Regions from separate parts of the Paenibacillus medicaginis genome, predicted to be linked through region 4. Evidence: riboswitches for the same ligand, from Rfam matches in the RefSeq annotation. Region 4 holds a riboswitch; each other region holds the start of a gene.
The links. A riboswitch is a leader RNA that binds a small molecule or an ion and turns the genes downstream of it on or off. The one in region 4 is predicted to bind cobalamin.

Region 1 (7,625 bases), on a different contig from region 4:
ACTTGTGCAACGCATGCCATTCCGCCACTTTTAGCTCAGGTACGGCGGCAAGCAATTCACGGGTATATGGATTACGCGGCCCCTGGAGCACTTGAGCGGTATTTCCCCACTCCAGCAGTGCCCCTTCTTTCATAATGCCCACCTTATCTGCGATAGAGGCCGCAATCGCCATATGATGAGTGACCAGAATCATGCCTGTCTGCTGGTGGTCACGAAGCATCCTGAGCTGCTCCAGCACCCTGGCTTGTGCCAGCACATCCAGTGCGCTGGTCGGTTCATCCGCCAGCAGCAGCTTCGGCTGCAATGTCATCGCCATGGCAATGGCCGTACGCTGCTTCATGCCTCCGCTGAGCTGATTCGGGTAGGTCTTCATGACACGCTCCGGGTCCTTCAGCCCAATCTCTTGCAAATGCTGCAGAGCAAGCTGATAAGCCTCACGTCTCGATAGGCGCAAATGGCTGCGAATGGCCTCAATATATTGACTTTCAATTTTGCGGATAGGATTCAAATAAGCGCCGCTGTCCTGAAATACCATCCCGATCTGCCGGCCACGGATGGTTTCCCAGCCTCGTCCTTTCAGCCCGGTAAGCGAGAGGCCAGCCAGCGTAATATTTCCTGCCGTGATGCAGCCCCCAGCCCCCAGCAGGCCGATCACGGCCCGCAGCAGGGTAGATTTGCCGCTGCCGCTCTCGCCGACAAGAGCAACAACCTCACCGTGCTTCACGGATAGATTCACGTCGTGCAAGGCAGGCCGCTCATTGGAGGAATAGCTGACACTCAGATGGTCCACCCGCAGCAGCGCATCCGCCGCCTCAGCCTGATCACGGATGCTGTCAGCGGAAGCTCCCGTCATTGCTGCCACCGAATATTACGATCCAGCAGATAGAAATCAATTGGATACATCGCAGCCCCTGTAACCGAGCTCTTGCTCACAATATTGATTGGCGTGTAGGTCACGAACAGGTAAGGCGCGTCATCCAGAATCATTTGCTGCGCCTTGGCGGCAATCTCGTATCGCTTTTCAGTATCAAATTCAGAAGACAGGCTGCTGATTAACTTGTCCAGCTCAGGGTTGCTGTAACCTCCGATATTCCACTCCGCACCGGTCTTGAAGTAAAAGTCCAGAATATACTGCGGGTCTCCGGTAATGCCTGTATTGATGCTGGTCAGCGCCAGATCGAAGTTGCCGCTCTTCTGCGCATCCGTCAAATCCTCATAAGAGGTCAGCTCCAGACCAACACCAAGCTCTTTCAGCTGGGATTGCATCGCCTCCGCGACGATGGAATCGGACTCATATGAGGCATTCAGAATCAGCCGGAGGGAGAGCTTTTGCCCATCCTTTTCCCGGATACCGTCACCATCACGATCCTCATAGCCTGCTTGGCTCAGCAGCTTTTTAGCCTGCTCAGGATCATAGGTATATCCTGTAATCTGGTCATAACCAAAAGGCAGCGCCGAAGTGAACGGTCCCTTGGCTGCCTGCCCGCCTACCAGAGTACCCGCATACATTTCCCGGTCAATGCCGTAGGATATCGCTTTGCGGACTGCGATATCGCTCAATGCCGGATTCTTGTAGTTGAACCAGACAAATTGGGTGCGCAGACCCGGAATCTCATCAATCCTGTAACGGGAGCTGTCCTGGAACAAAGGCAGCTGGCTGCGGCCTACATTGCTGGCTACATCAATCTCCCCGGATTGCAGGGCCATTGCTCTGGTATTATCGTCGGCTATGTATTTGAATGTAATGCTCTGCACCTCGGCTGCACCGCCCCAATAGCCCTCATATCGCTTCGTCTCAATCTTCTGCTCCGGTGTATAGGAAGTAACCATATACGGGCCAGTGGCAATAGGCTTTTGGGCAAAAGCAGATGTATCCGCAGTGGTGTCCACGATGACAAACAAAGGCTCGGCAATGTTGCCTGGCAAGGATGCGTACGGTTCACGGGTTCGGATCGTCAGGTTCTGTCCTTCGGAGCTCATCGAAGCGATCGGGAGCGTGGACTTGCCGCGCGGGTTCAGAGAAAGAGAGCGTTCAAGCGATTTCTGCACCGCCTCCGCTGTCACCGGCTTTCCGTTATGGAAGGTCACCCCTTCACGGATATGGAATAGCCAGGTCTTATCATCCTGACGCTCCCAGCGATCTGCCAGCTTGGGAACCATCTGCATCTTCTCATTGAACTGGATAAGCGTCTCACCGATGGCCGCGCGTGTCAGCGTCCAGCCGTTCCATTCCTCTGCCGGATCAAGATTTGTCCCCAGCCAGAACAATGCCACATTCAGGTGCGTGCCTGCAGTTGCCTCATTTCCTGTTGCCGCAGACCCCGCAGCTCCAGCAGCTTGTGTACTCTCTGCACCGCCAGAGCCGGAATTGCCCGCCGTTCCCCCTCCACATGCAGACAGCAGCACCACCATCAACACCCATACAGACATACTTCCAAATCGATTCGTGTAAAAAGCTTTGTTCCGCCTATTCATTATATCTCTCCTCATGCTAGCGCTTATGTCTGGGATCAAGCACGTCACGCAGGCTGTCCCCCAGCAGATTAAAGATCATGACCGTGCAAAAAATAGCAAGACCCGGATAAATCAGCAGCCAGGGTGCGGTCTGCATATATCTTCGTCCTTCGTTCAACAGTGCTCCCCACTCCGGCTCCGGCGGCTGTGCGCCGAGTCCGAGAAAGGACAAGCCCGAGATGGACAATAACATGCCGCCGATATCCATCATCGCCATGACGATTAGCGGTGGCAGCACATTGGGCAGAATATAGCGCATCAGAATACGGACAGGCCGTGCCCCGCCGAGCGCAGCGGCAGTGATGTATTCCTTCTGCTTCTGCTGAATGACCAGACTGCGCACCATACGGGCATATTTAGCCCACCACACGACGGAGAGTGCCACTACGGTATGAATCAGACCGGGACCAAGCATACCCGCAACCGCAATGGCAAAAATAATTCCCGGAAATGCCATCAGTGTGTCCGCGAGCCGCATAAGCACGCTATTCACCCATTTGCCCGCATAACCTGCCAGAGCACCAACCGTCACGCCAATCGCAGCCACAACCGCAACCAAAATGAAGGTCATGAGCAAGGAGGTCCTTGCCCCGTACAGCACCCGTGACAGCACACAGCGTCCCAGTTGATCCGTTCCCAAGGGGTACTGCCTGTCCGGAGGATGCAGCACCTTCGTGAAGTCTGTTGCAAAGGGATCATGGGGAGCCAGTAAAGGTGCGACTATGGCCAGCACCAGCCATAGTCCGGCCAGTCCTAACCAGATGGAGAATAGCCGCTGCTGTATCCATAACTGTGCCAGTTGCTGTATCAGCATTCTCATTTATACGTCCTCTCCAAGTCTGAGCCGCGGGTCCCGGAGATGTGTCCATACATCCACGACCAAATTAATAGATACATAGATGACGGCCATCCAGATGACATAGCCCTGAATCAGCGGATAGTCACGTGCGATGATCGCCTCCAGCGCTAACTGACCCACACCCGGCCAGCCGAACACACTCTCTATGATCGCTGCGCCGCCAAGTAAAGTGCCTGCAGACATCCCGAGCAAAGTCATTAGCGGCAGCAGTGCATTCGGCAGAACATACCGCAGCATGATCGTGCCCTCCCGCACACCGCGCGCCTTAGCCCCGATCACATAATCCTGGGACATTTCCTCCAGCAGCACCGTGCGAATCTGCCTGCTATACTGTGCAATCAACGGCACAGCCAGCGTACAGGCTGGGAGGATCAGGCTGCGGACTCCTGAACGTCCCATGACCGGCAGCAGCTGCAGCTTGACTGCGAAGAGCAGCATTAGCAACAGCCCTAGCCAGAAGCTCGGCATGGAAAGCCCTGCAAAGGAAAACACACGGATAAAATAGTCCTTTGCACGATTCGGTTGCATTGCAGCTGTCATCCCTAGCGGAAAGGAGATCAGCACCACCAGCAGCAGAGCGGCACCGGCCAGTTCCAGCGTAGCAGGCATTCTGGACAGCAGGACCTCTGTCACCGGATATCCGTATTTATAGGACATGCCAAAATCACCGGTCAGCGCACGCAGGACCCATGAGCCATACCGCACAAGGAAAGGCTCGTCCAGCCCCAGCTCCGTCCGCACCTGTGCGACCAGTTCCTCTGAGGGAGTAACTCCTGTAGACATCAGCATCAATCGTGCAGGATCACCTGGCGACAGGTAGGTGAGCAGGAAGGTCAGGAACGAAATGCCCAGCAGCACGGCGGCCAGCTGAAGCAATCTGTGGACAATATATCGGCTCACGCCATTCGCCGTCCTTTCCTGAGGGTAGTAAATACTGCTGCGTAACAGCATGTTGAAAAATACACAAGCAAAAAGAGCGACTTCTCCCGTGTAGAAACGGAAAAAAAGTCGCTCCAAATAGACTGATTTTCAATGAAAATCGGACTCCTGTAACACCTTCCTATCTTCCGTAGGCATTGCTGTGTTGTCGAACGGGCAGGTCTCCTGGCTCCAGAATCATCATCCTTGCAGCGGCCTTCCCGGGTTATAAACCCAGTGGCACTTGCTGCGACTCCTCTGTTACAGTGGCGGGACCGCGCCGGTATTACACCGGACTTCCCTATTAAGCAGCCATCCTTGTAGATGGAGCACCCAGTTCCATGTATGCAGTTGATATGTTTTACAAGTGTAAAGCAGCCTCATTTCAGTATAACGGGCGGGCCTGAAATGGGCAAAGCTTTTCTGCTTCTTTTACTTTGCAGTCGGCCAGCTTCAAGACTGTGCTGTTCCATTGGACTTTTTACGTTGCATGAACATCTATGACTACGTATAGTATATATGTAAGCTATTTCTTTTAAGGAGAGTGAATGATCATGGCCCGCACCAAGACTCAAAAGGCCATAACCCAAGCAGAGCGAGCGGGAAAGCGCAGCTTTGCGGACAATCGGAAAACGAATGACCAGTACGGCGCTCTGTCGCAGCACGTACGAACTACCCCCACCAAGCTGGAAAAACTGCATAAAATCAAGCATAAAAAGCGGATCGGAGACGATGGCGCTTTTTTTCGTTTTGGGGAAAATTTGGCGTAGCTCTCCTACAGCAGGGCGGAAAGATGGTATCCTATGTATAATCCATACCGTACAGGAGTGAGCCGTCATGACATTAGCCCGCACCGGAGAGATCATTCCCAGAGAGAAAGTGAACCTGGACAAAAAATACCCGATTTACATTGCAGACACCATCGGCGTCAGCTCCCCATACCAGAAGCTGCACTGGCATGATGTGCTGGAGATCAATTATATTAAGTCCGGCTCCGGATACTACATCATTAACGGTAAAAGGTTTGAATTCCAGCAGGGAGACATTCTGTTGATTAATTCGAATGATCTGCACTGCGCGTATGAAGTGAAGGACCTTGTCATCATGGTCATTGAATTTGATATGTCCTGGTTTGTCAGCAGCCTGCGTTATGATCCGGAGATTCTTTCCCCTTACAAGGATATGGGCAGCCATTTCACCAACCTGCTTGACCGCACTTCGCCGCATATCGGGGAGCTGCGTACGCTTTTGCTGGAGATGCAGCAGGAGCATGAGCAAGCCCGTCCATCGTATATTTCCCTGGTGTATGCCCACTTGCTGCGCTTTCTTTCCTGTGTGAACCGTTATTTCCGTCTGGAAGACGCCAGACAGTGCAGCAGTGCGAACGTCAGCTCGCTTCAGCTTGAAAAAATGCGTCAGGTCATCCACGCCATGGAAGAAAAGCTTTCCCACCCATGGACCCTGGAGGAGCTTGCTGCCATTGTCTACCTCAGTCCGTCCAGGTTCAGCGATATTTTTCGCCGGGCTGTTGGCACTTCTCCCCTGGAATACCTGATTCAGCTGCGTTTGGAGCATGCGCTGATGCTGCTGGAGCAGACGCAGATGAAGATCATGGATGTTGCCATGGAATGCGGCTTCCGCAGCCTGTCCAATTTCAATCATTTGTTCAAAAAGCACATCGGCCAATCCCCGAAGCATGCCAGAATGCGGCAGCATCATACCCCCACGCTTCAAAAATAGCCATTTCCTAATAAAATATCACTCACAGTTGACACCGAAAGATAGGATTCTCCCTCATTGGGTCAATATAATTAAAAATCCAGTAAGATAACGTAACTTTACAGACGTTTAACAGAAGAAATGTATTGTTTTCGCCTTGTAAAATAAGAAGGAAAGACAGGTTGATTGACGCGGTTCTGACAAACAGAAGCCGCAGAGTTCCTGTTAAAGGGGGGGACGTTTCTGCAGAGCGGCGTTCGTACGGAGCGGCAATTGGCGGCCAACCCGGACAGCGAAGCCTATCGAAAGCCGGGACGGCTGGTCAGATTTGCCCGGCAGTGGGAAATTCAGCTGATGGTTGTGCCTGCGCTGCTTTTCATTATCGTGTTCAGCTACGTCCCGATGTATGGGGTGCTGATGGCCTTTCAGGATTACAACATGTTCAAAGGCTTTCTGGCAAGTCCATGGGTAGGCTTCAAGCATTTCGAAATGTTCTTCCATGCACCCGAGTTTTGGAAGATCATAAGGAACACTGTTGTCATCAGCCTGCTGAAGCTGCTGGTCGGTTTCCCTGCGCCCATTATTCTCGCGCTGATGCTGAACGAGATCCGCAACAGGGTATTCAAAAGGACGATTCAGACGATCAGCTATCTTCCCCATTTTCTGTCCTGGGTCATCGTCTCCGGCTTTGTCGTATCCTTGCTGTCTACAGATAACGGCAGCCTCAACATTGCGCTGATGAAATTGAACCTGATCGAAGCACCCATCAATTTCCTGTCGTTGCCCGAATACTTCTGGACCATCCTGGTGACCACCGGCGTCTGGAAGGAGATTGGCTTCGCCTCCATCGTCTATCTGGCGGCCATTGCGGGTGTTAATCCGCAGCTGTATGAAGCCGCAGCGATGGATGGGGCAAGCCGTCTGCGGCAAATCTTTTCGATCACGATTCCCTCCATTATGCCGGTTATTATCGTGTTTATGATACTCGCCATCGGCAATCTGTTGAATGCGGGCTTTGACGATATCCTGCTGCTCGGCGCAAATCCGGTGCTGCGGGACGTAGGGGATGTGATCGATACCTACGTGTATCGGGTGGGGATACAGAATTCGCGTTATTCGTATGCCACCGCTGTCGGATTATTCAAGGCGCTGATCAGTGTCGGGCTGTTGGCAGCCGCCAATTATGCTGCCCGCAAATCCGGCAATAGCCTGTGGTAAACCGGACGTGGTCCGGGAGATTCGGCAGAAAGGAGGAGATGCATGAAGCTGACCCTGGGAGACAAGGTGCTGACGTTTATCATCTATGTTTTGCTGACATTGCTCGGCTTCGCTGCCTTTTATCCGTTCTGGAACGCGGCGGTCATTTCGTTTAATGACGGGAACGATACGCTGCGGGGAGGCGTTACCTTCTGGCCCAGAGCCTTTACGCTGGAGAACTACGCGGTCGTGTTCAAAGATAAGCGGCTGATCGACGGGTTTATCGTATCGGTGCTGCGGACAGTGACTGGCACGATTTTGTCCATTGTTGCGACAGCCGTCTTTGCCTACGGCATGACCAAGCGGGAGTTGATGGGGCGCAAGTTTTATATGATCCTCTGTGTCATCACCATGTACT
Region 2 (7,625 bases), on a different contig from region 4:
TCCACATCTGTAAAATTTGAAATCCGCGGATAGCGGATCACCACAATATCCAGTTCCTTTCCCTGCGCGCGCGACTTGGGCAGCTTGTCCAGCACAACCGAATCCTCCGCCTCGATCTTGATGTCCGGGATGTAAGGCAGGACGCCGAGCACCGGGATGCCCGTCCGCTCCTCCAGCCAGTCCAGCCCGGGCTGCAGCAGCGACAAATCACCTCTGAATTTGTTAATGATAAAACCTTTGATTCGCTTCACCTCATGCGGCTCCAACAGCTCTATGGTTCCCACAAGCGAAGCGAAGACCCCGCCCCGGTCAATATCGGCCACCAGCAGCACAGGGGCGTCGGCCCAACCGGCCAGATTCATGTTGACGATATCCCGCTGCTTCAGATTGATTTCGGCCGGGCTGCCCGCGCCTTCCATCACTACGATATCGTATTGGCTGCGCAGCCGGTCCAGCGCCTCCATCACGGTCTGCTTGGCCTCCGGCAGAAAATGATTCCGGTAATCGGCCGCACTCATATGGGCATAAGGCACCCCGTGCACCACAATTTGCGAATGCATATCCCTGACCGGTTTGATCAGGATTGGATTCATGTCAGTGGTTGCTTCGATGCCGCTGGCTTCCGCCTGAACCCCCTGCGCGCGCCCGATCTCCTTGCCATCAGCCGTGACATAGGAATTGAGCGCCATATTTTGTGATTTAAACGGGGCGGGCCGGTATCCATCCTGCCTGAAAATCCGGCATAGAGCCGCAGTGACTACACTTTTGCCAACATCCGAGGCAGTGCCCTGCAGCATCAGGACAGCGGCAGTCTGCTGCCCTGCCGTTTTCTTTTCGGTCATTACAGGTCCCCTCCTCTATCATAAATCCAAATCGGAACTTAAGCTGTGGCCTTTAGAGTAGCAGCCTGTGCAGCAGTACCACCGCAAGCAGCAGCAGAGCCTCCAGCAGCTCATTCAGCGCGCCATAGACGTCGCCCGTTAATCCGCCCAGCCGCCGGCTGATTCGTTGTGCTGTCCATTTGCCAATGATCCACGACAGTACCGGTACCACCAGGAAGGCAGCTATGAACGGAGACATGAGGACAACCGGGTTCAGAAGCGCAAGCAGCACGCTCAGCATGGCGGCTAAGAGGGCAGCAAGACCTGCCTCACGTCCCTTGAGCGTTTGAAACTGCCCGGCCAGGCCCTCCCCTTGACGCGCTTTGGGCCACCTGGACAGGGCAGCCACCATGAACCAGCGGCTCCAGAGCAGTGGCAGCAGCAAGGCGGTGGACCAGAGTTTTTCATCAATTACCGTATAAATAAGGGAAACCTTCAGCAGCAGAAGCAGGACGCAGGCGATCACACCCATCGCTCCCACTCTGCTGTCCTTCATAATCTCCAGCATTCGTTCACGGGAACGGTAGCTCAGGAGCGCGTCAGCCGAATCCATCCACCCGTCAAGATGCAGCCCCCCGGTCAGCCATACCCACAGCATCAGGACCAGGACGGCTGCCGGGAATGGCGGCAGCAGGAGAGCCGACAGATAAGCAGCCGGCCAGACTACCGCAGCGATGGCGAGGCCGACAAGCGGGTAATAGACAGTGCTTCGCTGCAGCAGTTCAGGCGAGAAGTCGCCTCCGGATTTGACCGGGAAGCGTGACAGGAACTGGAACGCCGCTGCCGCTGCCTCAAGTCCCCGCTTCACAACCGGTACTCCAGCCGCTTTAATTCAACGGCGACACCTGCGGTGACGAGAAATACTTCCCCGCACACTCCCGCAATCCGCTGATTCATGATCCCGCTCAGATCCCGGTACAGCCGCCCCAGCGGATACTCGGGCACGATGCCGCTGCCAACCTCGTTGGTCACAAGAATCAGCTCGCCGGGGTAGGACGCCACCGCCTCTGTAAGACGTTCGACCGCTTCACGCGCAGAAGCCCCCCCTTCGTCTCCGGCGGCGAGCAGGACGTTGGACAGCCACAAGGTAAGGCAGTCCACCAGCACCGCAGGCGGCTCGCCGCTGCTCCCAAGCCTGCCCAGCAGGGCGGGAAGCTCCAGCGGCTCCTCCAGCGTCCGCCATGGATAGGTGGCTTCGGCACGCTGGCTGCGGTGAAGAGCGATCCGCTCCTTCATCTCATCGTCGAAGGCTTGCGCCGTTGCCACGTACACAGCCGCTTCAGCGCGTGACATGCAGAGCCGCTCGGCAAATCCGCTTTTGCCGCTGCGCGCGCCGCCTGTGATCAGCGACTTCATGCTTCCGGCACTCCCGTTCCGTCGGAAACGCCCGCACTGGCGAATGTCGCCATCTCCCGCATCACCGCACAGGCCGAATCAATCAGTGGCAGGGCCAGAACGCCGCCCGTACCCTCCCCAAGCCGCATGTCCAGCCGGAGCATCGGCTCCAGACCAAGCACTTCAAGCAGCACAGCATGCCCTTTCTCATCAGAGACATGTGATGCCAGCATATAATCCAGGCTGGCCGGACACAAGCGGCTAGCTGCCAGCGCTGCCGCGCCGGAGATGAATCCGTCCAGGACGACGGGACAGTTCCGGGCCGCTGCACCGAGAATAAGGCCCGCCATGCCCGCAATCTCCAGTCCGCCCACCTTTGCCAGCACGTCGATGGCGTCCTCTCTGTCAGGCTGATTAACGGATAGCGCCTGCTGCACAGCCCCCGTTTTACGGCTCAGGCCCTCATTGTCCACTCCTGTCCCCCGTCCTGTCAGAAGTGAAGGCTCCAGTCCAGTAAATGCACTGGTCACAGCCGCGCTGGCCGTCGTATTTCCGATGCCCAGCTCACCGGTGACGAAAAGCTGTATCCCCCGCTCGCAGGCCTCTTCAGCCACAGCCGCTCCCACCAGAATCGCCTGCTCCGCCTCCTCACGCGTCATAGCCGGACCCTTGGCCATGTTGGCCGTGCCTTTTCTGAACTTGCGGTTCAGCAGAGCCGGATGGCTAATATCCGCATTTACGCCCATATCAACACAAATCACTTCAGCCCCCGCCTGGCGGGCGAACACATTAACAGCTGCACCGCCTGCCAGCATATTCAGCAGCATCTGGGGGGTCACCTCGGCAGGATAGGCGCTGACACCTTCCTCACACACCCCGTGGTCCGCAGCCATAACTACCACGGCCTTCCGGGCCAAATCCGGCTTTGGCTGGCCGATGATGCCGGCTGTCCGAATAACCAGGCTTTCCAGCTTCCCGAGGCTGCCCGGCGGTTTGGTCAATTGGTCCAAATGTGCTGCGGCCAGCCGCATGGCTTCCTCATCAGGCAAAGCTATGCTTTGGACAAGCCGCTTCAGAGCTTCATTCATCCTTCCACTTCCTAACCTTCATGTATTTAAGAACAGGGGCGTCTCTGGGTCCCTATTCCCTTCGTTTCAGCATGAGCTGCGGAATCGCGCTGTCGGGGTGGGGCATGACATAGCTGTTCACACCGAACCAGCGACAGATATTGTCCTCTGTGAGCATGTCCGCAGCCGTTCCCGCTCCCTCAATGCGGCCGTTTTTCAGCACCAGCAAAAAATCACAAAATTGAGCCGCCAGATTCAGATCATGCAGGACGGCAATGATGGTAATGCCCGCCTTTGCCCGCCACTCGGCCAGCAGCTCCATGAACTGGAGCTGATAATGCAGATCGAGATAGGTCGTAGGTTCATCCAGCAGCAGAATCTGCGGGTCCTGGGCCATCACCTTGGCGAGCGCAACCCGCTGCCGCTGGCCTCCGCTCAGCTCGTCCAGTTTCCGCTCAGCCAGAGGCGCAAGCCCGAGCTGATCCAGCACACGTTCAACGATATCCGCGTCTGCATCCTTCCCGGCCCAATCCAGATGAGGGTATCTGCCCATTTCCACGACATCCCTGACCGAATACCCGACCGGAGGCACCCCCTCCTGCTGCAGCACGGCGACGATACGTGAGAGTTCCTTGCGTCTGTAGGCAGCCGCGTCCCGGCCCTGAATGTGAACGATTCCAGCATCAGGCCTGTCCACCCCGGACAGCAGCCGGATCAGGGTCGATTTGCCGCTCCCGTTCGGGCCGACGATCCCCCACCACTCTCCGGCGGCAGCGCCCCAGTTGATATCGGATAACGCCTGCACCCGGCCAAAGGTTTTATACATCCCTGACACGCTGGCTGCCCTGAACTGTGTGCTCATCACGATAGCTCTCCTTTCCGCTGCTTCTTGTTGCGCTGCAGCAGGTAAGCGAAGAACGGAGCTCCCACAAATGCTGTAACGACCCCGAGCGGGATCTCCATCGGTGCCAGCAGCGTGCGTGCGGCCGTATCCGCCCATACCATGAAGATAGCACCTCCCAGCGTGGACAGCGGAATGATCAGCCGGTAGTCCGGTCCGGTCAGCAGACGGATCATATGCGGCACAACGAGCCCCACAAAGCCGATCACTCCGCAGACGGATACCGATGCCGCCGTCAGTAAAGTCGCCGCAATCAGCACCCACAGCTTCGTTCTGTCCACATTTACGCCCATATACGCTGCCTGCCTTTCTCCCAACGCCAGCATGTTCAATACACGGGCTTTACTGCACAGGAACACCAGCCCGAGCATGACGTAAGGAAGAATAATGCCCGGATATGCCCAGCCCTTCAGGCTGAGGCTGCCCATCGTCCAATACAGGATTTCATTGACGGTCTCCTTGGACATGACCGTCAGCAAAGAGACGACCGCCCCCAGAAAGAACTGCATGACCACACCGGACAGGATCAGGCTTTGAGTGGGGATTTTTCCGTCTTCCCCTGCCAGCAGGATCACAAAATATAAAGTAAGAATTCCTGTGGTGAAGGCCACCATTGGCAGGGTCCACAGGCCGAAAAACGAATACTGAAGTCCCCAGTAAATCAAAAATGCCGCTCCGGCCGACGCGCCCGACGATACTCCAAGGGTAAAGGGATCGGCCAGCGGGTTGCGCAGCACGCCCTGGAAGGCCGCGCCTGCAAGCGCAAGCGCCGCACCAGTCAGCATGCCGAGCAGAACGCGCGGCAGGCGCACGTTAACAATAATTTGCTCGGTCGGAGCATCCCAGAACGGCGTAATATACATCCCGGCCCACGGCAGGTGGTGCATCAGAATGCCAGCGATCTGCTGGACAGGAAGCCGCACGGCGCCGATGCCCAGGCAGATCAGCACGGTCAGGATCAGCAGAACGAATCCGGCCAGGCCGTACGCAACAAGCTTACGGTTCATTTAAAGATTTCCGGATAGATGGCCTTGGCCACTTCCTTGAGCCCTTCCGTCACACGTGGTCCCGGACGGCTGAGCAGGTTATCATCCAGACCGAACACGCGGTTGTTGCGGATTGCGTTGATGTGGCTCCAGCCGCCACGTCCTTTGATGATCTGCTCCAGACTCTGCCCATTCTCATCCACCACACTTTTGCTATACAGGATGACATCCGGGTTGGCCGCGATGACCTTTTCCTCGCTGATCTGATTCCAGCCTTCCGTGTCGGAAGCGATGTTCTCTCCGCCTGCCAGGGTAATCAATTCGTCCATAAATTCTCCCTTGCCGACCGTCCAGCCTGGTGAAAATTCAACATAAACCCGCAGTCTCTGGTCCTCGCCGATATTTTTAACGCCCTCCTGCACCTCAGCGATATCGGCCTTCATTTTATCGGTTACAGCCTTGGCCTCCTGCTGGCGATCCATTACTTTGCCATACAGGGTGATGTTGTTCATAACGTCCTCTACCGTCTTCGGATCGGTCTTGAAGATGGTAATACCCAACTCGCGCAGTTTGTTGACGGCCTCTTCGCTCATCGATATGCCTGTAAAAACAATGTCAGGCTGGGCAGCGATAATGGCCTCTTCATTCGGCTTTGTAATGCCGCCCATCTTCGGCTTGGATGTGGCCGCTTCCGGGTAATCATCATAATCCGATACACCTACGATCTCCTTGTCCAAACCAAGAGCGAACAGCGCCTCCGTCTCGGCCGGGGATACGGAAATCACCTTCTCCGGAGCTTTCTCAAAAGTAAACTCCTGTCCGGTCGCATCCTTGACGGTCAGCGGATAAACCGTAGCACCCGCCTCTTCCGTCGGCGCCGTCTGCTGCGGAGAAGCTCCGCTGCCGCCTGCAGCCTCATTGCCTGCCCCTGTATTGCCACATGCAGCCAGTGCTGCAGTCAGCATAAGCGCCAGCAGCACGGTCAGCCAACTCTTTATTGATCTAGTCACAGTGCTTACCCCCCTTTTCTTCTGTATAGTCCCGGCCGTGCAAAAGAAAGCCCGGCCCTCATGAGAGGACCGGGCTCTGCGTCAGCCGACATCCGCAGCAGGCAAGTGCCGTGCCGCGCGGATTCATTGCCGCGAACCCGCCATCCTTTCCGCGAAGGAGCGACGATCTAAGCGGACCAGGCAGGTCTCCTGACTGACGGGAATTGCTAGAGGCCGGCGCCTTCCCGCCGCAGTATTACCTGCGACAGTGGCGTATCGCCGCCCATCCCCGTTTCACAGTGGCGGGACCGTGCCGGAATTGCACCGGCTTCCCTTTTAACAGAACAGCGTGGTTTTCAAGCTTTCACCGCCGCTCTGACCTGGTCTGCTGTCAACTTTAATCAAGCCGTACTTTTCAAAGTGATTATAGGTGAAAAAAGGCAGCTGTACAACCCGAACAACCAGCAAGTCTGCCGTCAAATTAAGAAAAACGTCTATCGACGTACATTCACAGAAGACAGACCACATTTAGAGGGGGCTCGCTCAGGCTCTCATATGTACGTTTTTTCGTACAAAAACCTGGGAGGGGGCTCGCTCAGGCTCTCGTTTGTACGTTTTTTCGTACAAAAACCTGAGAGGAGGCTCGCTCGGGTTCTCGTTTGTACGTTTTTTCGTACAAAAACCTGGGAGGGGGCTCGCTCGGGTTCTCGTTTGTACGTTTTTTCGTACAAAAACCTGAGAGGAGGCTCGCTCGGGTTCTCGTTTGTACGTTTTTTCATACAAAAGCCTGGGAGGGGGCTCGCTCAGGCTCTCGTTTGTACGTTTTTTCGTTACTACTTAGGTCTATTGCATAGGCCTATTACAGAATGGGTTGTCCGCGAAGTGCGTGGGAAAGAGAAGGAAGAACGGGAAGTTCTTGCTTCAGCAATGTGGAGACGATGCTCCGCAGGCGAGCAAAGATGTCTGCCCCTTCTATCGTGCGAAACGCTCCGGAGATTTTCTGTTTTACTTTGACCATACGCAAATCCCGTTCCGCTTGGTTGTTGTCAAACGGAACTTCGGGTCGCCAAAGAAACGACAAGATGGCCGCTTTATGCAGCAACAGTCGTTCACCCAGATTGCCGGCCTTGCTCTTGATCTTTCTGCCGCGTGTTCCGGTCTTTGCTCTTACAGGGTCTTTCGCCCATTCGTGCTGACCGGCTTCCAGAATGGCGTCATATCGGGCTTGAATTTCAAGGATGACCTCTGCGCTCAGTGGTATTCCCGTTTGTCTGGATGCACTCGCGAGCCGCCAGCTTTCGGTCAGCAGATCGCCCATCTGCTTGGCCCAAGTATGGCCGTCGTGCTCGGCAATGCCCTTGCATTCCCTCAGCAGATGTACGTTGCAAAGCGCGTGACCAAACGTGTAGTGATCCTTGAAATACCCTTGCATGCAATCGTGGACCACCGTCCCCGTGTAGTCCGGC
Region 3 (7,625 bases), on a different contig from region 4:
GGTCAGGATGACAACCTCTTCCCCGCTATAGCTTGATTCCGCAACCAATTGTTTGGCTTTTTCGATATCATTTACATTGTATTGCTCCGCTCCCGCCTTGCTGTACCAATCGGTCTGGGAAGGAAGCGCCAGTGAAGAATCCAGCTTATAGAAGCGGCTGTCGCTGTATGCCGCAGTAAGAGCTTCATCATAATTCAGAGCCAGGTTAAAGGCTTGCCTCAGCTTCTGATCCGCGAACGGGCCTGCTTTCTTATTAAAGACATAAGTCACAATGCCCCCTTCACTGAAGTAATTGCTTACCCCATCTGTCGACTCGATTTGTTCGGCATTATCAAAAGGGATACCAAACGCCGCATCGTACTCTCCTGTCATAATGCCGGCAACACGGGTTGACTCGTCTGTCACATAACGGAAGTAAATCTCATCCAGATAAGCGTTCTTCTTGCCGCCAAGTCCGCTCGACTCTGTCTCTTGCGGGGCATAATCCGCAAATTTGGCCAGATGAACATACTGATCGGTCTTCCATTCCTCCAGCTTGTAAGGACCTGTTCCGATAAACTCTTTTACGCCTTCGGGACCGGCGGCGTCGATGACCTCTTTGGGCATAATGCCTGGAAAGGGAGCCGTGTCAGCAAGTATGTAGGAACCTATAAGAGATGGTGCCTCCAGCGTAAGCTGTACGGTATAATCATCGATTTTCGAAAATGCCGCCCCTTTCAGATTGGCTTGCCCCTGGGTCGAGGTGGCCAGCCATTTCTCCATGGAGGCTACTACATCTTCAGCTTTCATCTCCTTGCCGTTATGAAACAGCACACCTTGACGAAGATGAAAGGTGTAGGTTTTCCCATCCTCACTAACCTCATAGGATTCGGCCAGTTGAGGAACAACCTCATAGTTTTTATTCAGGGTCAGCAGCTGTTCATAGATATTGCGGGAGACGTCTCTCGTCGCTTGATTGGTGGTCAGATGAGGATCAAGTGTGGCAGGATTGGCGGGATAGGCTACCTCCAATATGCCGCCGGAAACGGGATTGCCCTCTTCATTCCCTTGTACGCTGGAGGCTTCCGGCTTGCCGCTGCATGCGGCAAGCACAAGGACTAAACTTAATAACATTACGATAGGCAGCCTTTTAAATGATAGATTCACAGGACTCCTCCACTTCTTCACGAATTATAGTATAGTTTTCCACTTGGAATAGTTTATAATATAGCATACGAGGTGTATTACTTATCTCTAACGATCGTAATCGAACAATTACGATGTTTAATACTTCACGGTGGGGGAGAAGCATGGATATTCAATACTTTATTACTTTTCGTGAAGCTGCACGCTTCCTGAGCCTCACGAAAGCAGCAGAGCAGTTGAACTATGCGCAGCCAACGGTCAGTGTACAGATTAAGAAGCTTGAGAACCATTTCGGCACCAAGCTGTTTGTGCGAAACGGCAACAAATTAAAGCTGACCGAGCCGGGATTCAGACTTCTTCACTTTGCGGACAAGATTGTTGAGGGTTATCTGGGGGCAGAGAATCTGCTCATTCCGGATTCTGCCGTAGACCTGCGAATTGGCACGACGGAGACACTTGCCGCTTTTTTACTTCCTCCGTATTTTCAATTGTTCCGTAAGACGTATCCAAAGCTGAATGTCACTTTTTTTCCTGCATCTGATGAAGACAACATTCGTAAACTAAAAAATAATGAGATTGATTTGGCGATCGTATTAAGCACTCCCGTTTCAGCTCCTGACTTAAGAGCTTTTCCTATTCGCAATGAGGAATTTATATTCATTTGCCCGCAAAACCATCCTCTGAGCGGCAGGGATGATGTATCGATTCATGAGCTGCACAACAGCTCATTTATTTTTACAGAGAAAGGGTGCAAATACCGGGAAGCGCTGGAGCAATCCATGAACGATCATGGCGTGACTTATGAAACCGTGTCTGAAATGGGAAGTATTGAGGGGATCAAGCAATGTGTCATCTATGGTATGGGAATCGCGATGATTCCCAGAATTGCCGTTGAGCAGCAGCTTCTTCAGCATGCCCTGTCCGGCTTTTCTATTACGCGGGGAGCTATCCTGCCGTTTTATTCGCAAATCCTTTTGTCCAAAAACAAACATATTACGGCGCCAATGAACCACCTGATTACATTACTTACAGTGAATGATTAAGTATTTACATAATTCCCCGCTTGTTAAAATTACGTAAAAGAAGCCCTCCTCCGGAACTGCTGCTCATCGCTTCAATTCCAGGAAAGGCTTCTTTTGATTTTGAAAAACAAACAACTATTTCATATCTGCTGCTTTATCAGGATAAAATCCATTGGCAAGCGTCCTTAACGCCATCGGTGCGCGTACCCCTTCTGCCGCCGCCGAAAGAGGCATCACAACAAAACGCTTGTTCTTGATGGCGGTAACATCCACTAATGCAGCATTGTTCAGCAGCAGAGCTTTCTTCTGTTCCACGCTTGTGTCCCCATAATCGACGATGACAATGACATCCGGGTTGCGGTTCACAACCTCCTCCCAGCTGACTGTGGCCCAGCTTTTATCGATATCATCAAAAATGTTTTTTCCGCCTGCCATGTTGATCAAGCTCGTCAAGTAGGTGTTGGCGGCCGTAAACGCGGTATCATCGCCACTGTCATAGACAAATACTTTAACGGGTTCGCTGACCGTACCGATGCTGTCCTGAATTTGCCCGACCTCCTGTTTCATATCATTCACAAGAGCCTGGGCCCTCGCTTCGACTTGAAAAATCCGGCCGATATTCAGGATGTCCTGATACACATCGTCCAGTGACGGCCCGGCCTTGTTTGAAGATTCCTGAACATAGGTTTGCACGCCTTGCCCGGCGAGTTCAGCCCTGGAACCAAGCGTTTTTTCGGTAAAAGCGCTTTTCCAGCCCGCGTAGGCGAAATCCGGATTCGCCGCAAAAAATACTTCCTGGGATGGATACTGTTCCGATAACAAAGGAATTTTGTCATATTGTTCTTTGTACTCCGGGAGGATTTGATCATCCAAATAAGCCGTCCCCACCATGGAATCCTCCAGGCCAAGCGCCAGCATGACCTCAGTGGCATGCTGATTCAGCGCAACGGCACGCTGCGGAGGCTCAGTGAACACAAGCTTTTCCCCCATATTTTCGATGACAACCGGCGCTTTCTCCGAGCTCTGTCGGTCTGATGGTTCATTGGCTGGTGAGATGGCTGCCGTTCCCTGAGAAGCGCTGCCGCATGCAGACAGCAGGCAAATCAATGCTGTGCCAGCCATGCACAGACTGAATAATCTTTTTAACTTAATCATGACTTCCTCCGCTTGTCCAATCCTTTGGACTGATATTTTCCATTCCGCTCATCTCTGGCAGAAATGTTATTGACGGTTTGCCTGTAATCGGATGCCTGACCACCTCAGTCGCCACTTCAAAAATGGTAAACAGCAGCTCGGGCTTGAGGATTTCCTCCGGTGGCCCGGTTACAATCACTTTGCCATCCTTCATGACAACCAGGCGGTCACAGTAGCAGGCTGCGATGTTCAGATCATGCAGCGCCGCCAATGAAGTAATGTTGAGCCCTTTTACCAGATCCATGATTTGCAGCTGATGCTTGATATCCAGATGATTGGTAGGCTCGTCCAGGATGAGAAATTTGGCCTGCTGGGCAAGCGCCCGCGCGATAAGAACACGCTGCTTTTCTCCACCTGACAGAGTTGAGAAGCTGCGGCCCGCGTCCTGCAGCATTCCGACACGTTCCAGCGCCTGCTCCACCAGCCTCAAATCCTCCCCGCTATCCGGCTGATACCACTTTTTATGAGGATTACGTCCCATCATGACCATGTCCTTGACGAAGAAATCGAAGGCGACCGGCGCTTCCTGGCTCACTACAGCGATCTGCCGGGCTGTCTCTCGATGCGATATGGAATGCAGGTTCTGTCCGTCAATCGAAATCCGGCCGGAATCAGGCTGCAGGACACGGTAAATATTTTTCAGAAGAGTGGATTTCCCGCTGCCGTTTGGCCCGATCAGCCCGACAAGCTCGCCCTTCCGCACATGCAGCAGAATTGAATCAATCAACCGCTTGTCCTGCACACTGTAGGAGACTCCTTCAACCGACACATTCATTTACCGTTCCCTCCAAATGAGTATGTACTTCTGCGCAGCAGCCAGATGAAGAACGGCCCCCCGCATAAGGCTGTGACGATGCCAATCGGCAGCTCCTCCGGTGCCAGCACGAGCCGTGCGGCCACATCAGCCCAGATCATAAATATCGCACCAAGCAGCATGCTTAACGGCAGTACCCGGCGATGATCGGAACCGGTCATCATCCTGGCGATGTGTGGAATCATCAACCCAACGAAGCCGATAGAACCGCTTACAGAGACAATCGTGCCTGTCATCAGAGCCGCAATAACGACAAGTAAAATACGGAACGCGGCAATGTTGACACCCAGGGTCACTGCCGCCTCCTCCCCCATAAGCAGGGAATTCAGCGAACGATGCAGGGACAGCAGCACTGCAGCCCCCAGAGCAATGATAAGGGCAGGAGCGGTCAGATGCTCCCATTTCGCACCGGTCAGACTGCCCATCATCCAATACATTGCGGAGCGGATGCCATCCGCATGGGGGGCCAACGTGACGATAAAGTTAGTGGCAGCTGACAGCATCATGGAAGTGACAATACCGGACAGCAGCAACCTCGTCGTTGAAATCTCTCCACCGACTTTGGCAAGGACGAACACGAGCACCATTGCAAGTAATGAACCAATAAATGCGGAAAGGGGTAGCGTGTATGTCCCGAGAAAGCGGAAGGCGCCGAAAATAATCACAAGCACCGCCGCTGTGGACGCCCCCGAAGAAACACCCAGGATGTAGGGATCAGCCAGCGAGTTTCGTGTCAGTGCTTGAATAGCCGCTCCTGTGACAGCCAGACCCGCTCCGATGACAGCTCCCAGCAAAACTCGGGGGAACCGGATATTCCACACAATATGCTCCTGCGCTTTCGTCCACGATCCATCCATCCAGCTATCCAGGAGAGGTAGATGGGAAAAGGCGATGTTCCACACCTGTACAGGATGAATCTGTACGGGGCCAAGCATGACAGCGATGGTAATGGAAGCGGTAAGAACAACCGTCCATACGAACAAATGAACCACAAACCATGCCGGTTCAGCCCTGAGTCCTCCATTTTGTTGTTCGTTCATTGAACTCCTTTCCTTCCTTTGTGCTAAAAAGGAGATTATAAGAATGCACAGCAAAAAAGCACCCTCAAGTTTATGAGAGTGCCTGTACTGGATCAGTGAAACGCGCAGGGCCGTTTCCAGCCTGCCAGTTTCATCACCTTGCCAGGAAATGAAAGCAGCAGTAAGAAAAGCCCGACGACATCATCGTGAACCGTGCCGGCCACCCCCTATCCGCGTAGGTTCGTGACAATCCAAGAAGCAGGCAGGTCTCCTGACTTGCGGATCGTCGCCGTCTGCGGTCTTCCCATCGAATAACGACAGTGACCATGAACTTGCAGACAGGCTCCTCGCATACAGTGGCGGGACCGTGCCGGATTTGCACCGGCTTCCCTTTTAAGACGGGGCTGCGTTTTCACACACCTCGTCACCTGCTCTTTTAAAATATTAAAATATGAGATAAAAACAATACAATGTTAGCATGAACAGATGTGGATGTCCATTTCTTTAAACAACGCCAAAAGGGTCAAGCATACCTTTCCGCAAGCGATTCACTTATAATGTCAAGGCCTTCCTCCAGCTGCTCGTCGGTAATGACCAGCGGGGTCAGGAAGCGGATCACATTGCCGTGAACGCCGGCGGTCAGCAAAATAACACCTTTGTTATAAAACGAGCGGACCAGGTTGGCCGCAAACGCTGCGGCAGGCTTGCCACTGGATGGATCCGTAAATTCAACGGCGCACATCGCTCCGAGGCCACGGACATCACCGAGGATGGGGTACTGTTTCTGCAGCTTGTCAAAATGTTCCCTGATCCGCAGTCCGATCTGCCCGGCCCGTTCGCAAAGGTTTTCCCGTTCCATCTGGTCAATAACGGCAAGAGCAGCCACGCATCCCAACGGGCTGCCACCGTAAGTCCCCCCGATTTCACCAGGATTGGGCGCATCCATGATATCCGCCCTTCCGACAACTGCGCTGATTGGCAAGCCCGCAGCGAGCGATTTGGACAAAGTGATCAGATCAGGCTCGATGCCAAAATGCGTGCTGGCAAACATCGCACCCGTGCGGCCAAAACCGGTCTGGATTTCATCCGCAATGAAGAGAATGCCATGCTGCCTGCACAGTTCATACACGCCCTGGACAAAAAGCTTCGGCGGTACAATAAAGCCCCCTTCTCCCTGAACCGGTTCCATAATGACCGCCGCCAGTTCCTCAGGCGCAGCCTCAGTCAGCAGAAAGTCCGCAAACTGGTCGAGACAGAAACGCGCATAATCCTCCTCGCTCATGGTCTCCGGACGATAGTACGGGTAAGGATAAGGGGCTTTGTACGTAGCCGGAGCGAACGGGCCCATCTGAAATTTATACGGCCGCACCTTGCTGGTCAAGCTCATGCCCAGCAGCGTACGGCCATGAAAGCCGCGTGTAAAGGAGACGATCCCGGGCTTTCCCGTATATTTGCGGGCGATTTTCACGGCGTTTTCCACCGCTTCGGCCCCGCTGTTCAGCAGCACCGCTTTTTTGGCAAAGGAGCCCGGCGCAAGCGTCGCCAGCTTCTCGGCCAGCTCAACATATGGCTCATACATGCCGACATGAAAGCATGTATGCAGAAACCGCTCCGCCTGCCGCTGCACGGCCTGCACGACCGCCGGCGGGCAATGGCCGGCATTCATCGTGCCAATCGCACCGGCGAAATCGAGAAACACGTTGCCGTCCACATCCGTCAGCAGTGCACCGCTGGCCTTCTCCACAAACAGCGGAAAGTTATTGCCGACACCGCCCGCTACGGCCGCTTCTCTTCTGCGGAGTAGCTCAGCCGTCTTCGGCCCGGGAAGCGGACCCTCAATCCTGGCATACTTGCGCTCTTTCCCCAACCTCATCGCTCTCCTTAATTGCGGTACCAGCCTAAGGGCTCAACCTGCAGATTGGTGTTGATTTGCTTAACCTCCGTATAGGCCTCATAGCCGAAGGTTCCCAGCTCTCTGCCGATGCCGCTCTGCTTGTATCCGCCCCAGGGGGCTTCATTGTAGGTAGGATGAAACGTATTAATCCACGTGATGCCTGCCCGCAGCTTCCGAACGACCCGCTGCGCCCTTGCTCCGTTATTCGTGAACACCGCGCCGGCGAGTCCATATACTGTGTCGTTCGCCAGGCGGACCGCTTCCGCTTCATCCTTGAACGTCTGCACGACGAGCACCGGGCCGAAAATCTCCTCGCGTACAATGCGCATATCCGGATTCGTATCCGTAAAAATGGTCGGCTGCAGAAAGTAGCCCCTGGCATACTCGCCATCCGTCAGCCTTTCCCCACCGCATACCAGCGTTGCGCCTTCTTCTTTGCCCAGTTCAATATAGCTGAGCACTTTTTGCAAATGCGCCTCCGATACGAGCGGTCCCATCTCTGTGCCTTCGTCGAGGCCGCTGCCAACGACGATGCGCTTCGTCCGCTCCACAAGCCG
Region 4 (7,625 bases):
CCATGCCACCGTGCAGCACCCTTCCGCCCTGCGGCCTGAGAATGCCAACCGCGTGCAGGAACAGCGTGGATTTGCCTGCCCCGTTATGCCCAAGCACCGCTGTCTTCATCCCCCGTGGAATCCGCAGCGACATGCCGGCCAGCGCGGCACCTTTGGCATCAGGATAGATGTATCTTACATCCTGCCATTCCAGCACCAGTTCCACCATATTCACCTTCCTGTCATTCAATTCAGTTCAATAAGCGAATGCACAGCTCGGCAACGGCCAGCAGCGCTGTACCGACCCACCCTTCCACTCTGTAGCGCACAGGCATTGGCAACGAGGCATCCGGTCCCATACGGATCGTGCCCTCATAACCGCGCACGGTGTATCCGACAATAGCTCCGCGGTACCTCTCCATCGTCTTCGCAAACAATCTGCCCGCCAGGGCGGCGGTATCCGCAACAGCAGCCCGGAAACCCCTGCCGCCCCCGCGGAGCCTGCGCGCCAGCATCATGCTTGCGGCCGTATCCCCCAGCAGGAACAGAAATCTGTACATAATCATCGTCAATTCTATGACCACGGCCGGAAGCCGCAGCTTTTCCATCACCTTCAGCAGACCTGTAAATGGAGTCGTGAGAATCAGAAACAGAAAGCAGGACAGGCACACCCCTACCCGCAGCAAAAGCTCTTCCGCCCGCTCTGCCGCTTCGGGCGTGACCAGAAGCACATGAGTTCCCCAACCCAGCAGCACCATTCCCTGTGCAGGGCCTGGAGCAACCTCAATTAACAGCGCAGGCAGACTCAGTATATAGAAGAGCAGTGAGGCGGCCATCAAGGAAGCATACGGCTTCCATGGAACCCCGCCATACCCTACCGTCCATAGGACGAGCCAAATCCATACGGCCAACTGCACAGGAGGATGTCCGATATAAGCCATTACAAACATCACCGCTGCAAAGCCGCTTTTCCAAAGCGGTGAACAGCTGCTGAGCTTTCCTTGATAAGACAGGGAATCAATCCTTCTGAGCATCTGTCCGGCTGGCGTCCTTTCTCCCTTTGAACAGACCGATGATATAACCGATCAGTCCCGCACCCAACGCAGCCTGCAGAGCAAACAGCATGCTTTCCGTTTCTGGCGGCGGCTCCAGCAGCGGCTGAAACCATGGAGTATAGTGGGGATTGATCTGGGTAATCGCCTCCTCGGCGGCACCGTCCGCGCCTCCGAAGTCGCCACTCACCAGCAGCAGCGGCAGGGCGGCCAGCAGGATGACGGTCAACAGAACCAAGCCTGTTATCGTTCTTGTCTTCATGACGGCTTAGCCTCCTTCATGCCGCGCCTGAGCACGGACAATTCGTTCGGACTATATGCTTTAAGCCATTTCCACAGCATAACCGTCAGCAATCCCTCGCTGAGCGCAAGCGGCAGCTGCGTCACGGCAAAAATGCCGCCAAATTTCAGGAACGATGCCCATACTCCGCCGTGTACGGAAGGAAAGGCAAGGGAAAGCTGCACGGAAGTAACCAGGTAAGTCGTCATGTCGGCTATAGCCGCAGCGGCGAAAACGGCCAACCATTCCTTGCGGGTTGTGTTCATAAGCAGCCTGTACGCTGCATAACCGGCGAATGGGCCGGCCACGGCCATGGAGAACGCATTCGCCCCCAGCGTTGTAATCCCGCCGTGCGCCAGCAGCACCGCCTGGAACAACAGCACAATGGAGCCAATCACGCTCATGGGCAGGGGCCCGAGCAGCACTGCGCCCAGTCCCGTTCCGGTTGGATGAGAGCTGCTGCCCGTCACGGAAGGCAGCTTCAGGGCAGACAGTACAAATGTAAACGCCCCCGCCAATCCAAGCATCAGCTTCAGCTCAGGGGCTTCTTTCGTCAGTCGAGTTACACTGCGGACACCAAAAGCGAAGAAAGGAAGAAATAGAATCCACCAAAACAACGCCCAACCGATGGGCAAAAATCCCTCCATGATATGCATGGCATAGACCTCTTGCGGGCTCACCGCCAGAAAATACAGCGTAAATGCGGTAATCAACAGCCCCAACCCAATGCCTCTACCCCGTTTAAACAACTTATCCACCCCTTTCATATTCACAGGCTCAAAAAAGCCCCATCCTTAGAGGATGGGGCTTGCATGTACGCAATTCAGTCACCGTCAGCCAGGCAACCTTAAACAAGGCTCCTTTACGCATAGCTTGCCCGATATCCCCGGTCAACAAGAAGATGAAAGCTTCACATCCTCCTCTTCATCCATGGATGAAAAATGTTCCGGAACATCGGGAGCCCCGCGCAGGCTCGTCCACCGATTCGTACACCACTCCTTTCCGCGAAGGATTACGGTGCATATAGGCAAGGTAGGTCTCCTGGCTTTGGATCATCAGTCTTCTTCGTCTTCCCCGGGTCTGATTCGAGTGACATATTAAAGAAAAAAAACCTCCCCATTACAGTGGCGGGACCGCTCGGGATTTGCACCCGATTCCCTGTTACCCTTTGCCCCTTGGCAAAGGCACCCTGCCTGGTCGCTTATTCGATTGTGAGTCCATCATAACCCTGCCTTCGCGGAAAGCGCAAGCACGAAAAACATGAGATGCAGGTTCGATTCAGCCTCATCAAACGGTTTCCGCGTCGCCGGTCTGCTGAAGCAGCAGCCCGTTAGGGGAGCACATTCTCTCGACCAGCGCTCCGGCATCCTCCTCAAGGATGATCAAATCCAGATGCGTTCGACCCGCAAATCCCTCCTGCACGCTGTGGCGGATTAATTCCATTAGCGGGTTGTAGTAGCCGTTTACATTTAAAAGTCCGACAGGTTTGCTGTGCAGGCCGATTTGCGCCCAGCACAGCACCTCAAACAGCTCTTCAAAGGTGCCGATTCCGCCCGGAAGCGCAATAAAACCGTCGGCCATTTGGTGCATTGTGGCCTTACGTTCATGCATGTCCCTGACCTCAATAAACTCCGTCAGCCCCTCATGCACAATTTCCCGCCGGAACAATGCCGTGGGCATAATGCCGGTCACCTGTCCGCCCTTGGCAAGCGCGGCATTGGCAGCCGTGCCCATAAGTCCAAAGCTTGAACCCCCATAGATCAGACGCAGCCCGTTGCGGGCGATATGCTCCCCGAGCCGGGCTGCCTGCTCCTTGTACTCCGAAGCCACTCCATCGTTAGAGCCTGCAAACACACAAATCGACCTCATGATTCAACACCTCTCTCTATCCATATTCAGCAACGGCATCCATTAGTTATCTAATTTCAACTTTCTCGTTGTATCATAATAGAACTTGCGGCCTGTGAAAAGGAGAGCAGTAACCCGATGCCTTATTTTAACACTTTTCCAAACTCTGCTTTGACTCTTTGAAGATCAGAGGAACTATATTTTTTTGACTTATAGGATAATTACTTAAAACTTAATATTTTTCCCTGATCCATGCAAACTATTCAATTTGTGACCATTTCGACAAAATATTTTTGTTTTTTTCTTCATTATTTCTCATAACAACGCAAATTATAGGTCTTAGTAACTATAGACATATGGACTAGATTGATTATAATTCTCTATGTAGTTAAATTTTAGGAGGTATATGGAATGAAAAAAGTTATGACTTTTGGATTAGCTGCATCATTGCTTCTGTCACTGAGCCCCGCTGCTTTTGCGCAAGGTTCACTTCCAGCAAATCAAGCTGTGGATTCACTTTCAGCAAATGAAACTGTGAAGACTGACGCTGGTTACATGCGAATTGTCGAAAGTCAGGGAGATGTTTATTTCCCTATGGACGTACAATTGATTAACCCTGTGCGCCACACTGGATCATCATCTTATGAAAGATCCTTCACTATGGATCCAGCGAACGGTGAAGACGCAAACGTTAACGTTAAAAATAGCGGAACTTCAACCGTTTATTTGGAGGTTACAGATTCAAGCGGGTCTACTATAGAAGCATCCATTGCTGCAGGAAAACAAAAAACTGTATCTATTTACACAACAAAAAGAAATTCATATAAGGTATATGTATATACCACCGACGGCTCCAGAATGGATATTAATGTAAGCGCAAGACAATATTAATTCATTTTCTAATGCGTGTCCATCTTAGATATACATAAAAAGGACTCCGCCTGGCTAAATGCCAGAGGAGTCCTTATTACCTTTCCGGTCAGGATGTATACGAATATGCTCCAGCCCTTCTTCAATCTTCGTCTACTTGCTCATAAATCGCTGCATTCATCTTTTGTATGAACGCCTGCCATTTCCAGAAGTGACATACCTTCTTTGTATTCAACAACGCGACCACCTTCCAAACGATGGGGAATTCGTTCGTACAATTCACGTTCCTCAACCAAATCAAGCAATCGTTCGTACTCCTGTAAGGCATCCACCATCATTCGATATTTATCCATGTCGATCATCGCCACTTTCAGTTGGTCTTTGATCACAATGCCGAGTTTTCCGTTTTCCTCCAGGGGGTGAGGCAAGTCATAACAGGTAACCCCTTTACTCCTCTTCCGCTTTGCCACAATCCTGGCTGCTTGTCAGACGGAAACCATTCGCAAATCCGGATTCGAAATAGCGTCCCAGTTCCACCATCATGCTGCCCATACGCTCCTCGGCCGGCATGACAATGCGTTCAATGCCTTCCTCCAGCATCGCCTGTGCCGTCACTTTCCCGACGGAAACGGCAATAATGTCGCTCTGGAAGGCGGCCAGCACATCGTCCATGACGCCGCGGCTGCGTGCATATTCGGCCAGGAAACGAATTTGCGGTCCGCTGGTGAACGCCACGGCATGCACCCGCCGTTGCACAATATCATTGACCAGGTCTTCCAGATCCTTCGTTTCCGGCGGCACATGCTTGTAAGGCAGCAACTGCCGGACATGGGCGCCCTGCTCCTCCAGCCAGCCGGCCAGACGCGGAGCGGGATCCCCGTGCAGCTGCAGGAGCACTTTCTTCCCTTCCAAATGATAGGGGGCAAAAGAACGGATCAGCCCCTCTGTACTCCCATCATCGTCGCGTACCACCGGCGTCAATCCACGCTTCCTGAGCGCATTCACCGTTTTATAACCGCGCGCCGCAATCTGTGATGCTGCCAGCAGCTCGTGCAGTTGCCCGGCAACCCCCATTTCTTCAGCCATTTGATACAAGGCATCCAGTCCCATGCCTGTCGTCAACAGCGTCCAGTCCGGCGGGGAGCTTAGCCATGATTCAATGCCGGCGCGGAGCTCGGCGTCGTCCAGGAACACGGTCCCCTGTGCCGGACGAAGCAGCGCCACTCCCCCCATTTTCTCTACCAATGTCTTCATTTCCTCTGATTTGCGCGATCCTGCCAGTGCCACGGTCTTGCCTGCCATACGCAGTGCCATAAAGCTCCTCCCTTGCTGCTCGTACATTTGCATACAAGTATACCGTTCGGCGCAAAAAAGGCAACAGCAAATTGCTCACAGGATGCATGACTTACGCAGGGTCAGGCTGCGCCTCCCCTTTTTGTCCACTTTCTTTCTTCGGATGTAATATAAAGAAGAGCACAACTGGCAGAACCACATAGAAGATCAGGACGTATACTGCCCATTCCCTGCTGAAGGCAAACAGCTGCGGAATATTTTCGAAAAACCAGAAGGTGCACGCAAACCCCAGAATTCCTACCGGCAGAACCGCAAGCTCACCCTTGACGGCAGGCAGCAGCCGCCTTGAAGCGCTGCACAGCACATACAGATCAACCCCAGCTTTGATGATAACTGTTGGCAGTGTTCCTGCCGCAATCAGCAGATCGAACCTGTCCAGAAAATCCGTAATTTGCACCTGCCGGACAAGCTCGTAGGACGGAAAGGTCAGACGGGCCGTAATCAGCGGACCGAGCACGGTCTGCTGCTGCAGCAGCAGAATCATGAGCATCAGCATACTGCCCAGAACCCCGCCAAGCGTACTGCGGAGCCGGCAATTCTCCTCGGACAGCACGTAGGGAAGCACCGCCAGGTCAGCCATGTAAGCCAACATGTGCCAGCTTCCGCGTACAAATCCTCCGGGATTGAAATCAAGCACAGGCCGTAGCAGCGACAGATCCATCGCTTTTCCCAAAGTAATCGGCAGAATCACGGCTGTGGCAATAAGTAATGGAATAAACATTTCCGCCATGCCAACCAACGTGCCGATCCCCCCCCGAACCATAAAGACGATCGTAATCAACAGAAAAAACGCAGTCACGATAATCGGTGTCAACGGCAGCAGCGTAATCGCGACATGATTCGTCAATAGTCTCATGTCTCTGGCCAATACAATCAGGTTGAACCCGAAATATAAAAGCACCAGCAGCCGTCCAAAGATGGGGAAGCGGGAGATCAGAGCCGCAAATAAATCCTGGTTGGAAAACCGTCTTTGAATCCTGTTCAAAACCCAAACGGAAAACACCAGCACCAGAGCGACTGGCAGAGGTGTCAAAAACATATGCTGTTCGGCGGCTGCAGCTGCCTGCGCCGGGGCATGAAACGACGTGACTGTTATACTCATCAGCATGCCAAGAAAAACAATCTGCCTTGTTGTGAAATGTTTCGTCATCTTCATTGCTCCTTCCCGGTCGAAAATCTTTTCAGAAGCGCTCCTTAGGGCAGAGGGACCAGCGCATCGATCACCTGGGCCAGCAGCACCGAAGGATGAAGCAGGGACGATGAGTTACCTGTTTCATAAAGCCAGATGACAAAGCTGATTCCATAGATGCTGAAAGCAAACCAGCGGTTCGCCGGAGATGAATTTTTCAGCTTCTTCCGGTCCATCACATACATAAGCACAATAACCAGCAGCATCGGCACGACAAGTTTTTCAATCATGGATGATCTGTTCCTCCCTCAGCCCCAAAGGGCTCCGTAATTGCGCCTGTGTTCTCAACATGCACACTCGTCCGGACTTCAACCTCAATCTCCGGATACAGCGTCGACCAGCGTCCCCTCACCCGATCCCAAACGCTCGGAAGATTCGTTTTGAGCACCCTGCCAAGGCCCAAAGCATCGGATTGATAATCCCGCTGTACAACCCGTATGCTTTCCTCGACATTTTGGCGGATCAGTTCCTCCGCTTCGCGCTCAAGCCATTTGATGTTCCGGGGCTGTGCCATATGGTGAGTGGACTCGTTCTCGCTCAGTTCCCCTTTGACGCGCAGGTTCATGATCATTTTGATTTCATCCCCCTGTACAGCAGGCTTGATCTTAACATCGGTTTCGTTTAACAACAGCATAATCTCACCTTTACCCTTAGGCGGTGCTATGATGAACTCTGTCGATTTGGACTGACCCATAGCAAGCAGCAGCCCCCTCGCCAGCTCATGGCTTACCGTACCGGCTACCTTGTCCCCCTTAAACACCGCCAGGCCTTTGATTTTTATATTTTTTTTGCTGCCTTTCCAGCCCTTAGGCAAACTATCGGTAAGCCCGACAACAGGCAGTACGGGATCGACCCCCTCGCTCAGCATGGTATGTATTAGAAGCTTCAGGCTGCGCGGCTCCTTCATATATGAAATCGCCAGCTCACGCACCATCTCTGCAGGATACTGCTCAATCGGCGCCTGCGCCCGGAAAATATCGGCTGCGCGCCCCTCAGCAACCACAATAAGGGCAGAAAGCCTGTTCTCAGGGCTGCGGACCAATACATCGATCAG

Region 1: it holds a riboswitch for cobalamin, as region 4 does, so the genes downstream of both, nikB (nickel ABC transporter permease) here and ACE5LO_RS06170 (energy-coupling factor ABC transporter permease) in region 4, are expected to answer to the same signal.
Region 2: it holds a riboswitch for cobalamin, as region 4 does, so the genes downstream of both, ACE5LO_RS06940 (ABC transporter substrate-binding protein) here and ACE5LO_RS06170 (energy-coupling factor ABC transporter permease) in region 4, are expected to answer to the same signal.
Region 3: it holds a riboswitch for cobalamin, as region 4 does, so the genes downstream of both, ACE5LO_RS09935 (FecCD family ABC transporter permease) here and ACE5LO_RS06170 (energy-coupling factor ABC transporter permease) in region 4, are expected to answer to the same signal.

Annotation. Positions count from the first base shown of each region.
Region 1 covers NZ_JBHIRY010000015.1:49,996-57,620, reverse strand. Annotated here, with positions in the region: gene ACE5LO_RS15765 (ABC transporter ATP-binding protein) at 1-853, opposite strand, end outside; gene ACE5LO_RS15760 (ABC transporter substrate-binding protein) at 850-2,475, opposite strand; gene nikC (nickel transporter permease) at 2,492-3,334, opposite strand; gene nikB (nickel ABC transporter permease) at 3,335-4,273, opposite strand; cobalamin riboswitch at 4,451-4,644, opposite strand; gene brfA (ribosome rescue factor BrfA) at 4,846-5,061, shown strand; gene ACE5LO_RS15740 (AraC family transcriptional regulator) at 5,129-6,031, shown strand; gene ACE5LO_RS15735 (ABC transporter permease) at 6,365-7,228, shown strand; gene ACE5LO_RS15730 (carbohydrate ABC transporter permease) at 7,271-7,625, shown strand, end outside.
Region 2 covers NZ_JBHIRY010000005.1:189-7,813, reverse strand. Annotated here, with positions in the region: gene ACE5LO_RS06970 (cobyric acid synthase) at 1-842, opposite strand, end outside; gene cobS (adenosylcobinamide-GDP ribazoletransferase) at 895-1,689, opposite strand; gene cobU (bifunctional adenosylcobinamide kinase/adenosylcobinamide-phosphate guanylyltransferase) at 1,686-2,237, opposite strand; gene cobT (nicotinate-nucleotide--dimethylbenzimidazole phosphoribosyltransferase) at 2,234-3,304, opposite strand; gene ACE5LO_RS06950 (ABC transporter ATP-binding protein) at 3,357-4,145, opposite strand; gene ACE5LO_RS06945 (FecCD family ABC transporter permease) at 4,145-5,191, opposite strand; gene ACE5LO_RS06940 (ABC transporter substrate-binding protein) at 5,188-6,180, opposite strand; cobalamin riboswitch at 6,343-6,558, opposite strand; partial or broken gene tnpC (IS66 family transposase) at 7,019-7,625, opposite strand, start outside.
Region 3 covers NZ_JBHIRY010000007.1:139,686-147,310, reverse strand. Annotated here, with positions in the region: gene ACE5LO_RS09955 (ABC transporter substrate-binding protein) at 1-1,146, opposite strand, end outside; gene ACE5LO_RS09950 (LysR family transcriptional regulator) at 1,290-2,168, shown strand; gene ACE5LO_RS09945 (ABC transporter substrate-binding protein) at 2,283-3,302, opposite strand; gene ACE5LO_RS09940 (ABC transporter ATP-binding protein) at 3,295-4,116, opposite strand; gene ACE5LO_RS09935 (FecCD family ABC transporter permease) at 4,113-5,195, opposite strand; cobalamin riboswitch at 5,419-5,621, opposite strand; gene gabT (4-aminobutyrate--2-oxoglutarate transaminase) at 5,698-7,041, opposite strand; gene ACE5LO_RS09925 (aldehyde dehydrogenase family protein) at 7,056-7,625, opposite strand, start outside.
Region 4 covers NZ_JBHIRY010000004.1:136,708-144,332, forward strand. Annotated here, with positions in the region: gene ACE5LO_RS06155 (energy-coupling factor ABC transporter ATP-binding protein) at 1-208, opposite strand, end outside; gene cbiQ (cobalt ECF transporter T component CbiQ) at 231-1,013, opposite strand; gene ACE5LO_RS06165 (energy-coupling factor ABC transporter substrate-binding protein) at 997-1,293, opposite strand; gene ACE5LO_RS06170 (energy-coupling factor ABC transporter permease) at 1,290-2,060, opposite strand; cobalamin riboswitch at 2,326-2,518, opposite strand; gene ACE5LO_RS06175 (LOG family protein) at 2,599-3,180, opposite strand; gene ACE5LO_RS06180 (hypothetical protein) at 3,571-4,050, shown strand; gene ACE5LO_RS06185 (hypothetical protein) at 4,191-4,499, opposite strand; gene ACE5LO_RS06190 (uroporphyrinogen-III synthase) at 4,477-5,343, opposite strand; gene ACE5LO_RS06195 (GerAB/ArcD/ProY family transporter) at 5,435-6,532, opposite strand; gene ACE5LO_RS06200 (hypothetical protein) at 6,577-6,801, opposite strand; gene ACE5LO_RS06205 (Ger(x)C family spore germination protein) at 6,798-7,625, opposite strand, start outside.